Regions from separate parts of the Ruegeria sp. C10 genome, predicted to be linked through region 3. Evidence: riboswitches for the same ligand, from Rfam matches in the RefSeq annotation. Region 3 holds a riboswitch; each other region holds the start of a gene.
The links. A riboswitch is a leader RNA that binds a small molecule or an ion and turns the genes downstream of it on or off. The one in region 3 is predicted to bind cobalamin.
Positions count from the first base shown of each region.

Region 1: it holds a riboswitch for cobalamin, as region 3 does, so the genes downstream of both, ACR0DE_RS04900 (energy-coupling factor ABC transporter permease) here and ACR0DE_RS08190 (DUF1636 family protein) in region 3, are expected to answer to the same signal.
Region 2: it holds a riboswitch for cobalamin, as region 3 does, so the genes downstream of both, ACR0DE_RS03670 (hypothetical protein) here and ACR0DE_RS08190 (DUF1636 family protein) in region 3, are expected to answer to the same signal.

Region 1 covers NZ_JBQFSC010000001.1:1,046,660-1,051,650, reverse strand. Annotated here, with positions in the region: gene ACR0DE_RS04910 (AMP-binding protein) at 1-997, shown strand, start outside; gene ACR0DE_RS04905 (transglutaminase-like cysteine peptidase) at 1,502-2,125, shown strand; gene ACR0DE_RS04900 (energy-coupling factor ABC transporter permease) at 2,231-2,914, opposite strand; cobalamin riboswitch at 2,991-3,203, opposite strand; gene ACR0DE_RS04895 (L,D-transpeptidase) at 3,419-4,081, shown strand; gene ACR0DE_RS04890 (hypothetical protein) at 4,123-4,395, opposite strand; gene ACR0DE_RS04885 (heavy metal translocating P-type ATPase) at 4,582-4,991, shown strand, end outside.
Region 2 covers NZ_JBQFSC010000001.1:797,949-802,939, reverse strand. Annotated here, with positions in the region: gene ACR0DE_RS03690 (bifunctional 2',3'-cyclic-nucleotide 2'-phosphodiesterase/3'-nucleotidase) at 1-312, shown strand, start outside; RNA gene ffs (signal recognition particle sRNA small type) at 351-449, shown strand; gene rsgA (ribosome small subunit-dependent GTPase A) at 609-1,637, shown strand; gene ACR0DE_RS03675 (alpha/beta hydrolase family protein) at 1,674-2,531, opposite strand; cobalamin riboswitch at 2,654-2,873, shown strand; gene ACR0DE_RS03670 (hypothetical protein) at 2,965-3,372, shown strand; gene ACR0DE_RS03665 (phosphatase domain-containing protein) at 3,377-3,877, opposite strand; gene ACR0DE_RS03660 (DNA polymerase III subunit gamma/tau) at 4,050-4,991, shown strand, end outside.
Region 3 covers NZ_JBQFSC010000001.1:1,705,066-1,710,056, forward strand. Annotated here, with positions in the region: gene cobN (cobaltochelatase subunit CobN) at 1-1,402, opposite strand, end outside; gene cobW (cobalamin biosynthesis protein CobW) at 1,408-2,463, opposite strand; gene ACR0DE_RS08190 (DUF1636 family protein) at 2,460-2,840, opposite strand; cobalamin riboswitch at 2,926-3,132, opposite strand; gene ACR0DE_RS08195 (NAD(P)-dependent oxidoreductase) at 3,238-4,224, shown strand; gene ACR0DE_RS08200 (glycosyltransferase family 2 protein) at 4,339-4,991, shown strand, end outside.

The DNA of each region.
Region 1 (4,991 bases), 660 kb from region 3:
GGACGATATCGCCCTTATTTCCTTTACCTCTGGGACAACCGGCCAGCCCAAAGCCATTCCGCGCTCGCACGCGTTTTTGATGGCGCAGCACGATGCCATCGCACACCTGCTCGACAGCCGTATGGCCGAGCGCGATCTGGTGGCCTTTCCGGTGTTCACGCTGATCAATCTGGCGGCCGGGCGCACAAGTGTTTTACCCAACTGGAGGTTCAGCAAGCTGGACCGCATGTCGACTGTGCAGTTGGAAAGCTGGCTTCAAACGCAACAGATCACCCGGGCCCTCATCCCACCATCGCTATGTGAAAAACTGGTTCAATCCGACGATACCGGTCCGTTGCACACGGTGTTCACCGGCGGCGGTCCGGTGTTTCCGAGTCTTGTCGAGGCGTTGAGAACCCGGCACAGCCTGTCAGTTGTGTGCGTCTACGGGTCGACCGAGGCTGAACCGATTGCCCATCTTGACGCCGCGAATATCACGGTGAAGGATCACCGCGACATGGCTGTTGGAAGGGGTCTTCTTGTGGGATACCCGGTGCCCGAAATCACGCTCCGCATCCGCGACAATGAAATTCAGGTCGCCGGCGCACATGTGAATGACGGGTATTTGAACCCGACCCACTCAAAGAACAACAAAATCAAGGAAGGTGACGTCATTTGGCACCGGACCGGTGACGCTGGCGCGCTGGATGATGACGGGCGTTTATGGTTATGGGGGCGCGTCGGGTCCGAAATTGAAGTCTTTTCAGGTACGCTCTTCCCCTTTGCTATCGAAGTCGCGGCACAGCGATGGCCAGGTGTAGATCGATGCGCGCTCGTCAATACCAAGGCAGGCCCCACACTTTGCGTCCAAGGTTCCGCGGATCACATCGACGATTGGACTAAATCTGCGCTTGGTTTTGACGTTCCAAATGTGATTTCGATTAAGCACATTCCTATGGACAAGCGTCATGCCTCCAAAGTCGATCGTACGAAACTTACACGCATAATAGAAACCTGACGCAATATGGCTCGTAGGCCACTGAGCCTGCCCAACTCATCGCTCCCGTCGCTGTGCGCGTTAACAGAGGACTGAGTGTAGCGACGAAGTCATTGTTTTAGAATTTCCAATCAAAACCTGCACACCTTGGTCAGGGGAAATCTGCAATTGCCAGTTACATCTGGCCGCATGAAACATATAATCGCAGATACACTGTTAGGGTGCGCCCCGGCGAACGGTTGATACCCATGTCATTGCACAAAGATGTTCGGCTTGACGCGTCATCCAAATCCGTCCCAAACCTCAAGCGTTTCTAACCCAGAACTACTAGCCAGCTTTCTTCTATGCTGCTGCAAGAATCTCAATTAAGCTCACGCACACAATCACGACTAATAACTGCGCGCTCGCGAACTTTGCTGCTCTGCATTTTAAATTGAATAAGCTGTTGTAATGCGTCGATGAACATAAAAGATTGAAATAGAGTTCTCTTGGCTCGGTAGCTTCAGATACCCAGGAGAAACGAGTATGGGGAAAGCAGATATGACAAAACCTACTTCCGCTCAGAAAAAACTTTCGGAACGGTTACCAGTTTATCTATCGTTGGCCTGTATCATATGCAGCTACCTTGTCTCCGCCGCTTCATTGCAAGCTTCTGAGCTTCCCTGGATCAAACTAGATAGAGAGGTTCAGGCGCCATCGGGCGCCAAATCACTCTGCAAAGATTATTCGTGGGCGTGCGCGAATACTCGTACTTCTGGTCTGCCAGAAGCGCAGGAGAAACAGATCGTTAAAGCGATTAACTTGCGCGTCAATCGGAGGATCCGCGCCGTTTCGGATCAAAACCAATACGGGACAAAGGAATACTGGACGCTACCAATGCAGGGGTCAGGGGATTGCGAAGATTTCGCTTTGCAAAAGAAGTTTGAACTAATGCAGAACGGCTTGGATCCTACGAAGCTACTTATTGCAACTGTCTTAGACACCAATCGCAGTGGCCATGCAGTTTTAGTTTATCGCTCGAGTGAAGGCGATTTGATTCTGGACAATGTCACCAACAGGATCAAATCGTGGAAGGAAACGAGGTATCTTTTCCTACGAATACAGGACCCAAATCACCCTGATCGTTGGGTACAGGTTTCTAGCGGCTAAAAACAATGTGGCGCGCCCTAGAGACGCGCCACAATAAAATTTTGGTCCTGCGGCTACTGGTTGTTTCGCGGCAACCCAAGTTTAGGACACCGCTTCAAACTTTGGTCAAGCTTTCGCAGCGTTGTACAAACGCGGAGTCACCAGACCTGTACTGTTCAAACCGCGCATCGCCTTGGCTGCCGCAAGCACTGCCAGATCAGCAATCGGCTCAATGACAATTACCAGCATATAAGCACCGCCAAAGGACAGAACCGACGCCATGGTTTCTGCGCCGAAACCCTGGCCGTAGAAGGCCCAGAACCCAACCCATGCGACTACTCCTCCCTGATACGTCGCACTTAGGGCAAGAGCTTGGCCATATTTGAGGTCAACATATGCTGTGCCGGGTGCGATGATGCGGCTGGCCAGTGCTTGTAGCGCAAATAGCGGCACCAGCAGAGTGGTCAGGTTGATGAAGTACTGCGGAAGATCGAACGGGGCAAAAAACACACCCTGAATCAGGAGACCAGCTGCCAATCCAAAAGCCGCGGGTGCAGCACCGAGAAGCAGAAACAGCGTCGACCCCAGGATGAAGTGGACTTCAGAGACACCAACCGGGAAATGCGGCAGGACTTCGAAGAAAAGGAAAACACCAACGGTGGCGAGCACCGAGCGCATAACAAAAGATGCAGGTCCATTCGCTCGCAATGTGGAAAACGTTTCTTTCGCTGCGTAAGTAGCCGCACCTGCGGCGGTAACATAGGAAAGCGCGATTTTGGCACCATTCACGATGCCCGGTTCGATATGCATGTTCTTTCTCCCTACCGCCTCACCCGGCGGCTTGTCAGGTTGAATCGACCGCAAGGCCGACAGGTTCAGTCTGGGCATAGCCCGGCGCTTTACGGCAGGTCTCCTGACTCGCGGGTGCTCGCTCCGCCAACCTTCCCGGTTCCATTACAAACCAGTGGTGTCTTGGCATCGCTCTCCGCTCACAGTTGCGGGGGCAGTTACGGAATTGGCGCCATTGAAAACACCGAACCGTATTCCCTTTTAATCCTTTTGGCTTCCGCCATCAGGAACCGAAAACAATTCACCGCTACAATGGCGGCTTCGCCTGTGTCAATTGTCTTTGCGACCTATTCCAATGTAAACTCGACCGAAGCAGGATTCACGCAACCGGTCACTTGATCGACAGGGTAAACCAAGCGTTACCTGAAACCTCTTGAAGCTCTAGCTGCTAGAGGCTTTAAGATTCGGATTAATTCGCGATAGTGCGATCCAAATACGTTAAACTTGTGAACCAGGACGAGACCTATGCTTACAAGGCGCCATTTCATTCAATCCACCACAGCGCTGTTCTCGGCGTCTGCGGCCAGTCCATTGATCGCCAAAACCTGGCCAACCGCATCGCAGAAGACCTATTGGGACAGTCAAGTCACGCCAATTGGTTACGATCCAATGACCTCAAATCCGTGGGGTGTTCATGACCGTTTTTTACCAAGACGCGTCGCGGCAAATGATGGTTTGGTTCCAGGTGACATCCATGTGGATGCCGTCGCGCGCTATCTCTATCATATCGAAGAAGGCGGGACCGCAATGCGCTATGGCGTAGCGATCGCGCGTGGGAATCTTTACGAGCCCGGCACCTATGTTATCCGCCGAAAGGTCGAATGGCCACACTGGACACCAACCGCTTCAATGATCGAGCGCAACCCCGAATACGCGGAATTCCGGAATGGAATGGAGCCCGGGCCGAATAATGCTCTCGGCTCTCGTGCCCTTTATCTATACGTTGGAGACCGAGACACATATCTCAGAATTCACGGCACGCCTGAGCCAAGAAGCATCGGCGGTCGCGCAAGTTCTGGATGTGTGCGAATGATCATGGCTCATATCAATGACCTCTACCCAAACGTGAAAACCGGCTCGACCGCTTTCCTATACTCTGCCGAAGATAGCGTCACAGCCCGCTCATGAATATTGGGCAGCGTACATGGACGTCGCTGCCCTCATTTCGATCAGGCGTCGCGCGCAATGCAGATCGGAGCGCCATTCGTCGCGCGCAATGGTACCAATGTCGTCTCGACGGGTCCGCTGTGCTCATACCAAAAGCAATTGTCTTCGGGCAGGAGGCGCGCTGTGGTCAAATCCTGCGCCGGCCCTGCCAGCGATACGACCGAATCTGGCACGTTGCCTGGTTCAAATGCTTTGCTTTTGGCCCCAGTGAACTGGGCTGAGCAACCAGCCGTAATCGAGACTAACGTGATGGTAATTGCGATCCGTTTCTGCATTGGTCTGTTCCAAATTTTTTGCGTCATCTGCAATTAGATTGCATCCACACGGCCGGCCCGCAAGACGAAATGAACTAACAATATCGCAGGCAAAGAACCCGGATGAAAAAAATATAAAAGGTATTGAAGCTCTAGTTACTGTAGGAACTATTTACAAAGGACCATAGAGATTCTTGAGGTCCAATCATGTCATCCGATACCCATAGCCACGACCATGGCCACGAAAACAAACATGGTCACCACGCATGCGGTAGCGGCGGGTGTGGCGACATCGCCCCCGCTGGTCCAATTCCTGAAGGTGGTAGAAGCTTTCAGGTCTCTGGCCTTGATTGCGCCGAAGAGGTGGCGATCCTGAACCGTGTCGTCGGCCCGAAAGCAGGTGGCGAAGAGCATCTTGCATTTGATGTGATTAACGGTCGGATGACGCTTCTTGATAGTGCTTCCAAGTTATCTGACGAAGATGTCATGCTGCTGGTTGCGAGTACTGGTATGACCGCCAAACCATGGGATGACGGAAATGCCGCCCAGGACCAGGCGGCGCATATTGCACGTCAGCGGCGGTTCACCACTCTTAGCGGAGGGTTTTGGGCAGCAGG
Region 2 (4,991 bases), 910 kb from region 3:
TTCCTTGTCGCCACCAATAACTACCGGGCCAATGGCGGTGGTCATTTTCCAATTGCGCGACAAGCCCGTATGATTGACCTGCCGCAGATCAGCATACAGGATGTTCTATGCAAATACGTCGCGGGCACATTGCCCGCCGACCCACTTGCGCATGCACCGCGCCCCTTTTCTTTTGTACCAAACCAAAGGCAGGGCGCGATCCTGACAACGGGGCCGCGCGCGCTACACCATGTTGCAGAGCTTGCTGAGTATCATCCACGCATTCTGCCCGACGATGCGGATGGTTTCATGCGCATTCATCTGACCTTCTGACGGGTTGCCATTTTCAGGGGATGCACCTATATCGGCTTTGAGAGGTTGGCGCGGGCGAGCGCCTCGCCAACCTGGTCAGGTCCGGAAGGAAGCAGCCACAACGAGCCCCGCTTGGGTCGATGTCCAACCTCTCACTTAGAACCCATCAGCCGCAGGAGGGCGTTTATGATTGTAGCAAATTCCCTTCGGGCAGACCGGTTCTGATCCTTTCCGATCAACTGACTGCCTGAACACATCACCAGCGGATGCGCGATTGCCATCCGGCGGGATTGCTGTTTCTGATCACAGGCAGACCAATGTTACTTTCCTTATCGGACCTCGGATGGTCCTCTCATTTCGCGGCTCAGCATGCGGCTGATCCGTCACTTCTACCGTATCGCATCTCGGCCGTACACCGGGATCGACTGATCGGGCTGAGCCCTGAAGGTGAATCGCCTTTGTTATCTCTGGATCAATCAACCGGCGCATATGCCGTTGGGGATTGGGTTCTGGCGGATGAAAACAAACGCATACGCCGCGTGCTGGACCGGCGCAGCCTGCTGCAGCGCCGGGCCGCAGGTACAGGGGCAGCGGCGCAGCTGATTGCTGCAAATGTTGATGTGCTGTTCATCGTCAGTTCCTGCAACGCCGATTTCAATATGCCACGATTGGAGCGGTATCTTGCGCTGGCACATCAGGCAGGCTGCTATCCGGTGGTCGTTCTGACCAAATCGGACATGTGCGATGATCCGAGCCTTTATGTAGATCAAGCCCAATCGCTCGCCCCGTTTCTGACGGTACTTGCGGTCAACGCGCTGGATCACGGCGATCTCGAACAAGTTCTGTCGTGGTGTCCGAAAGGACAAACCAGCGCCTTGCTTGGATCATCCGGCGTTGGGAAAACGACGCTCGCCAACGGGATGACGGGGCAGGATCAGGCCACCGCAGGTATTCGCGAAGACGATGCGCGCGGCAGGCACACAACAACCTCACGCGCCTTGCATCGCATGCGCAATGGCGGCTGGCTGATCGATACGCCCGGCATGCGCGCGTTACGTCTGCTAGATGCGCAAGAGGGGTTGGATGAGGTGTTCTCGGACATCTCAGACCTCAGCCTGAATTGCCGCTTCTCGGATTGTCAGCACGAGACCGAGCCCGGATGTGCGGTGCAGGCGGCAATCGACGCTGGTACGCTTGATCCCGCGCGGCTGGACCGCTGGCGCAAGCTGCGGCGCGAAGACCAACACAATTCCGCTTCGGTGGCGCAGGCCCGCGCCCGCGACAAGGCGTTCGGCAAGATGGTGCGCAGCGTGATGCACGAGAAAAAATCCCGTAAAGGGCTATAACGAAGCTGGGCACCGGCCTACCGGTGCCCAGCGCTATCAGGCGATCAGCCTAGGCCAGACTGCCGCATTCCGTCTTGCGAATGCACCGATATGGCCGATCTTGGATACTCCGAATTCGCTTGGTGCAAGCAGATGGCGCCCGGCTTTGGGTCCATAGAGATCGGCAAGACGCCAGACAGCATCCGGCGGCACCATTTCATCATCTGCGAAGGTAAACAGATCGACACGTTTGCCCAAGTCTTCCCAGCGGGCGGCGGGCAGTGTCGTGCCGATCTCTGGCACATAGCTTTTGGGGGCGGTGCACCATTTGCGCCATTGCCAATAGACTTGGGCAGGCAGGTCCGATCCAAACCCGACCAACCGTCCGGGCAGGTAGCCAAGCGCCTTGACCACCAGCGGCGCGTGACCATACCAGAACAACGCCGCCAAAGCGCGATAAGGCCAAGGGTGATCCGCCAGCGTTACCAGACCCGAACAGACACAGATCATCCTGTCAATCTGATCGATATCGGGTTGGATCGGACCAAACATTCCGCCCAAGGAATGACCGATGCTCCATAGCTTGGCCTGCGGAAACCGTCGGCGCATCTCGGCCCGGGCGGCTGGAATGTCGATCAACGCCCAATCGGCCATGGTGACATTTGACCGCTTTTGCGAACCCACCAAAGAGTGACCAAAATCCCGGTAGTCATAGGTCAGGCAGGCCATACCCTGTTCCTCGGCAAGCCATCGGGCGAAGTGCTGATAGTAATCCCTCGGCACCCCAGTCGCACCGTTTATGACGACCACCTTTTCGGGGTCGGCAACCGGACGGTAAAGCCGCGCCGACAACATTGCCGGGTCGGACGGGATCTGAAAATCCTCGGTCACAACCGCCTGCTGCGTGTCCAACATGGTGCCCTCCAATACCGACTGAACTGATCAGTTCACCCGAAGCGCCTCAAGTCAAGGTTGACGTGGCTGGACCGTACGTCACTTGCCTGACGCAATCTTCTTGACTCGGGCACGGCGCAGCCGCTAGCCATGTCGCGATGGTTCTCGCGCCCAATCGGGCCGGGATGAAAAGGGAACACGGTGCGGTTCTGCACGGAGAAAACCGGAAAGAACCTAGTCCGAGACTGCCCCCGCAACTGTAAGCGGAGAGCAATGCCGAGATACCACTGGCCTTGAAGGCTGGGAAGGTCGGCAAAGCGATGACCCGCAAGTCAGGAGACCTGCCATCAGATGTAGAACCGAAACTCGGGCGGGGTGTCCGGGACGGGTTTGATCGTGCTCTGCACCGACCAACCTGTGCCACGCCCTCGCCCTGCGCGCGGAGGGCGCATTGATGATCTGGAAGACTAAAACGCACGAATTCGCGGCGACCGTGTGCCAACGTACTGGGGCAACCTGCCCCGCACTGGCGCAAATGGCGCGGGCTCTAACGCAGGCCATGTCCACCACAAAACCGGTCACAAAATCTGGGTTTGAGATTGAAGGCAGTATTGACCTGTCGCACTGCCCAGAGGGATGTACCGCCCGCTTTCGCGCCCAATGCGACCAGATACGTGTATTCTGCGGAACCGATCCTGAAATCGATACCGGCCGGCTGGATGACTACGCAGACATGATGTTCGGAACCGAGTACCGCAGCCTACCCGCAGACCTGCTAAGGAATCCTCCTTGCGCCATGCTTGAGGCTTCGCTTCTGGTGCAGCACAACGGTGGCGAAATCTCGCCACATGTTGGTGTCTAAGCCGTCAAACGGCTTGAACACGGGCCGGTTCAACGGCCCAAAGCATCTGGGCATTTGTCTCGACTGCGCAAGGACGCACCGTACGCAATCGCTTCAATGCCGCCTCAGGCCGTTCACCGCATTCAACCATCAGACGCAGAACCACCATCCCGGATCGGCCACAGCCACCACGGCAATGCACTAGCACACGGCCACCACCTGACAACGCCTGACGGGCAGTCGCGCCAACGCGGGGCCAGCGCTCCACAATCTCCTTGGGTGGCGTGCCAAAATCTTCGATCGGCAAATGCACCCATCTGCTGGCACGCCCCTGAATATCAGCGCCAAAATTCCGCGCACCATCCTGAATCATCTCAACCTCAGTCGTCATCGAGATCACAAGCCCGGGCTTCCAGTCTGCGATAAGATCAAGGTCTTCTGTATACGTTCCTCCACGCCCAGGCATCGAGGACAAGGCCAAGGTGCCTCCGCCGACCTGCAACGCATAAACCACCAGTTGCGACATAATCTCCCCCCAAACAAACTTCACCCAACAACATACTGGTCCAGTAAATAGAATAGAGTGGATTTTAGCCGCATACCCACGCATTCCAAAATGAAAATCGTCCCGGCTGGCTGTGGACGCGGGCGGCGGGGGCCTCTACGCTGCGGCGTAACGCGAATCCGACAGAGCAGACATGACCGAGACGCCCAGCCCCGCCTACCAGGTTCTTGCCCGCAAATACCGCCCCGAAACCTTTGCCGATCTGGTCGGTCAGGACGCCATGGTGCGCACTCTGAAAAACGCCTTCGAGGCGGACCGGATCGCGCAGGCCTTCATCATGACCGGTATCCGCGGTACCGGCAAGACGACGACCGCTCGGATCATAGCCAAGGGTATGAACTGCATCGGTCCCGATGGCAGCGGCGGCCCTACAACCGAACCCTGCGGTCAATGTGAACATTGCGTGGCTATCATGGAGGGCCGCCATGTCGACGTGATGGAGATGGACGCCGCCAGCCGCACCGGTGTCAATGACATCCGCGAGATCATCGACAGCGTACGCTATCGCGCTGCATCCGCGCGCTACAAGATCTATATCATCGACGAGGTTCACATGCTGTCGACCAGCGCTTTCAACGCGCTGCTCAAGACGCTGGAAGAACCCCCCGAACACGTGAAGTTCATCTTTGCCACCACCGAGATTCGCAAGGTCCCGGTGACCGTCCTGTCCCGTTGCCAGCGCTTTGATCTGCGCCGGATCGAGCCGGAGGATATGATCGGACTGCTGCGCAAAATTGCAGGTGCCGAAGGGGCACAGATTGCCGAGGATGCGTTATCGTTGATCACCCGGGCCGCCGAGGGATCGGCGCGGGATGCGACCTCGCTGCTTGATCAGGCGATCTCGCACGGGGCCGGTGAAACCAGCGCGGATCAGGTGCGCGCGATGCTGGGGCTGGCCGATCGGGGCCGGGTGCTGGATCTGATGGATATGATCCTGCGCGGCGATGCTGCAGGCGCGTTGACCGAGCTGAGCGGGCAATATGCCGAAGGGGCTGATCCACTCGCCGTCTTACGCGATCTGGCAGAAATCACGCATTGGGTTTCGGTGGTCAAGATCACCCCGGATGCCGCCGAA
Region 3 (4,991 bases):
CAGGGTCGTCTTCGGGAGTGCCCCAAACCTTATTGAGATCGGCGCGGAGTGTTTCCGGTAGCGCCGCCAGCGCCGCCTGATAATCCTCTAGCGGCCATGAAATCCGGGCATCAAGAAGAGTTTCAGCAATTGGCTCGGCAGGCGCGGTGTCATACCCGTCGCCTTGCAGGTCGAGCAACATTGCCTCGGCCGAGGCCAGCGCATCCAGACCCACTGCATGTGCCATCTGCCAGTCTTTGCCGGGATAGGTCGATAGTACCAGCGCCGGAACCTGCTCCGCTCTGGGTTTGTCGTGAAGGTTCAGCCAGCCGGAGATGCGGTTGATGATGGCTTCGATCCGTTCGGGTTCAGCCCGATGAGCGAAGCGAGAATATTCGAGATGCGGGTCGCGTTTGCCCGGCTCTTTGAAGGATACGATGCCCGCGTTGATCCGCCCGTCCACTTCCGGAAGGACCACATGCATGGCAAGATCAGCTGGTGAAAGGCCACGTTCCGCTTCGGCCCACGCTTTGCGGCGTGAGGTGGCCAGCGCCACCTGAAAGACCGGCACCTCTGCCACATCGAGAGGTGAGGTGCCTGATGCGCCCTTGCCTGAGAATGAGGTGGCGTTGACGATCGCCGAAGGCTTCAGCGCCACAATAGTCTCGCTCAGCCAATCGGCGGCATTTGGTGCTTTGAGCGACGGGGCAAACAGGCCGACGGCCTCAAAACCTCGCGCGCGCAAGCTGCGGATCAGCGCTGCGATTGGGGCTGTGTCCGCCGAGGTCAGATAAGCACGATAGAAGGTTACGATGATACGTTTCGCATCACCGGGCAGAGCGTTTTCTGCAGGGATCACGCCGTGATCTGGGCACCAGGCACCGCATTCGGGGATGGTCTTGGCGCCCATGACCGGACCTGCATACAACCCCGCAGCCAGTGCCATCTGCGCCAGAGCGGCCTGCGCCGCGACCTCACCGCCGGTGTCGCACAGATGCGCCAGCCGCCGCAGGGTCGAGACAGGCAGGGTAGAGTAATCATCCAGCCGCGTATCCTCGCGACCGTCTGCGGGCAGTACGGCCAGTGCAATCCCTTTGGCCTGCGCCAGCGCCAGAACCTGCTGCAAGCCGTAGGCCCAATAGGGCACTCCACCGATCAGACGGATCAGGATGCCCTTTGCGCCCTCCAGTGTCTGCTCGACATAGGTGTCGACTGAGAGGGGATGCTTCAGCGCCGTCAGATTGGCCAGCCGCATCGTTGGCATGCGTCCTTCAGGCCCACCTCCACGATGCCATCCCGCCGCGAAAGCGCCAAGGTCACTGTCGGAAAAGGACAGCACCACCAAATCCGCCGGGCTCTGGCCCAGATCGGTCGGGGTCTCGGTTTCTTCGAGCCCATGGCTTTCGCGGAAGACGACGTGCATAGGTCTTACTCGGCAGCCTCGGTTACACCCACGAGGATATCCCGGATCTCGGCCTCTTTGATATCGTCATGCTCGGCAATGACCACAAGGCGCGAGCGACGGTCTTCGCCGGGCTCCCACGGGCGGTCATATTGGTGACGTACGCGCGCACCGACGGCCTGAACCAGTAGGCGCATGGGCTTGCCCTGAACGGCGGCATAGCCTTTGACGCGCAGGATATTCAACTCGTTGGCCAATCGTTCAATCTTGGCGACCAGATCAATCGGATCGGTTTGCTCGGGCAGTTCAACGATGATGCTTTCGAAATCGTCATGCTCGTGATCGTGATGGCCGTCGTGATGGCTGGGACGCGCGTCCATGTCATCCTCGGCCGCGGCTTCTAGACCCAGCACGACGCGGACGTCCACGGCACCCTCAGCCACTTCGACTACGGGCAGGGGGCGGGGCGCTTCGGCGGCGATGATCTCTTTCGCTTTCGCAACGCCTTCCGGGCCAGCCAGATCGGGCTTGGTCAGCAGAATGATGTCGGCGCAGGAAATCTGATCCTCGAACACCTCGGACAAGGGAGTTTCATGATCAATCGAGTCATCTGCCATGCGTTGCGCATCCACCGCCTCGACATTCGGAGCAAACCGACCAGCGGCCACAGCCTCGGCATCGGCCAGAGCAATCACGCCATCGACGGTGATTTTCGAGCGGATATCGGGCCAGTCGAACGCCTTCAGCAGGGGTTTTGGCAGGGCAAGACCGGAGGTTTCGATCAGGATGTGATCGGGGCGCGGCTCTAGTGCCATCAGGGCTTCAATGGTCGGGATGAAATCATCGGCCACGGTGCAGCAGATGCAACCATTGGCCAGTTCCATGATGTTTTCTGCGGGGCAATCAGGAATGGCGCAGGACTTCAGGATATCGCCATCGACGCCGACATCGCCGAATTCGTTGACGACCACCGCCAGACGCTTGCCCTGCGGGTTCTGCATCAGGTGTCGCACCAAAGTGGTTTTGCCCGAGCCCAAAAAGCCGGTGATCACAGTGACGGGGAGTTTCTCAAGATTGCTCATTTCAGGGCTCCAATCGGGGGAATGCGGGCCGCACAGTTTTTGCGGAAATGTTCAGGACGTTCACGCCATTTGACCAAACCGTCCTCGGTGGCGAGGTATTTGGCTGCGCCTTCGACGATGGTTTCAACATGGTCGATCTCGTTCAGATGCTCATACACGAAAGTCCAGCGATCCGGTCCTCCGCGTAGCACGATCGAGCAGCCTTCATCGCAATTCGACAGGCATTCCACAGCTTTCAATGTAATGCCTTCGGGCAGGCCCGCCTGTTCAAGCGCCTTGTGCAGCAACGTGCCGGGGCGCTGGGCGTCATCCTCGACAGGCAGCCCACGACGGCAGGTAGTGCAAACCAGCAGTTCGACCGGTGCGGTCTCGGTCATGTCTCTCATCCCCCCAAATCCTCTTCGTGGGGGACGGGGTTTCATGCGGGCCGATCACAGCCCCACACCGGAACACCCCGTCCGGTTTCATCTTCGGGCGTTGGCAGGTCTCCCGGCTTGCGGATGTCAGAGGAGGCCTCTGTCGGATGTCCCGCCTTCCCGGCCATACTGCCAGTGGCTTTGGGCACCCTCTCCGGTCACGGTCGCGGGGGCGGCTGCGTTTGACGGCAAAAACCGCTGACGCATTCCCTTTTCATCTGCTCTCGCAGACACCAACGAAAGGGACATGCGGCAGGGCAGGGTTGCTTGTCAAGCGAGTCGCGCCGATCCGTGAAAAAGCGGATAAAAAGCGACCTGTCGGGGTCGCTGGGCGGCATGATACTTCTGCAACGACGTGCTGGCATGGCAGCAAGATGCGAACAGGAGGATACCGCGCATGAAGGTAGGGTTTATCGGGCTGGGGAATGTAGGGGGCAAGCTATCTGGATCGCTGCTACGAAACGGTATCGATCTGACGGTTCATGACCTGAGCCCGGATCTGGTGACCGAATTCGTCGCCAAAGGTGCCAAAGCCGCCGAAAGTCCGGCGCAGCTGATGCGTGATTGCGATGCGGTGATAACCTGTTTGCCTTCTCCTGCGGCCTCGGATGCGGTGATGCAGGAAATGTTGCCAGAGGTCGGCCCTGGCAAAATCTGGATGGAAATGTCGACCACCGACGAAGCCGAAGTCAAACGCCTTGGCGCAATGGTCATCGAACGAGGCGGCGCAGCGGTGGATTGCCCGGTTTCGGGCGGATGTCACCGGGCAGCGACGGGTAATATCTCGATCTTCGCAGGCTGTGATCGTGAGACTTTTGAACGTATCCTGCCATTCCTGACCACCATGGGGCGGCGCATTTTGCACACGGGCGATCTGGGCTCGGCCTCTGTTCTAAAGGTGTTGACCAATTATCTGGCTACCGCCAACCTGATCACCTGCGCCGAGGCATTGGTGACAGCCAAGGCCGCCGGCATGGACCTTGGAACCACCTATGAGGCGATCAAGATATCGTCAGGCACATCCTTCGTGCACGAGACCGAAAGTCAGGTCATCCTGAACGGCTCGCGCGATATTTCCTTCACCATGGACCTGGTGAAAAAAGATATCGGTCTGTTTCAGGAGGTCGCCGACCGTGCCGGAGTTCCCCTTGAGATAAACCCATTGATGATCAAGATTTTCGAAGATGGCATCGCGCGATATGGTGAGCGTGAACTGTCCCCGAACATCATCAGGCGGCTAGAGGACGCGACCGGACTGGAGATCCAAGCGCCAGGGTTCCCAACCGAGATGCTGGACGACGAGCCAGAAGAACCGGGTTATGAGGTGATCCCGCAGAATCGGTAGATCGATTAATCGGCAAGCATTGCGGCTGTCTGGCGACCTGGTTGGACAAAATTCTGGTGCTATTCTAAATAGGTCGACAGGAGTCCGACACCGGCACAGGCAAGAGAACAACTTATGACGAATGAGACCTTTCTCATCGTAACAACGATGAAAAACGAAGGGCCTTTCATGATCGATTGGGTGGCCTACAACCACGCAATCGGTTTTGATGACATTCTGATTTATACCAATGATTGCGCTGATGGTACCGATGCCATGGGCGAACGGTTGCAAGTGCTTGGCTGGGCTCACCACCAACGAAACAGACTGGGTCCGCGCGCCGCGCCGCAGGTTCGTGCATTTTCGCTTGCGCGGAACCACCCAAGCTATCTGTCTTCGGATTGGATTCTCAGTTTGGATGTGGACGAGTATATCAATATCCGTTTGCCCAATAGTGATATAAGAAGCCTCGTTGAGGCCAGCGGCGTGGCGGACGCGATCTCGATCTGCTGGCGCATGTTCGGAAACGCGGGTCAGAACGATTTCGTTGATCGACCTGTACCTGAGACTTTCTTTCTGGCCGCCACCGAAGACGGCTATCCGCATCACCGGACCAAAGGGTTCAAAACGCTGTTCCGCAACAACGGAAAATTCAGCCGTTTTCGCGCCCATCGTCCCAGGATCAATCCAGAAGATGCACCGAACCCTGACGCGCCATACGAAGGCGTGTTGTGGCGGGATTCGGGCGGGAACCTCTACCCAGCAGACCAAGTGAAATGGAAAGCATG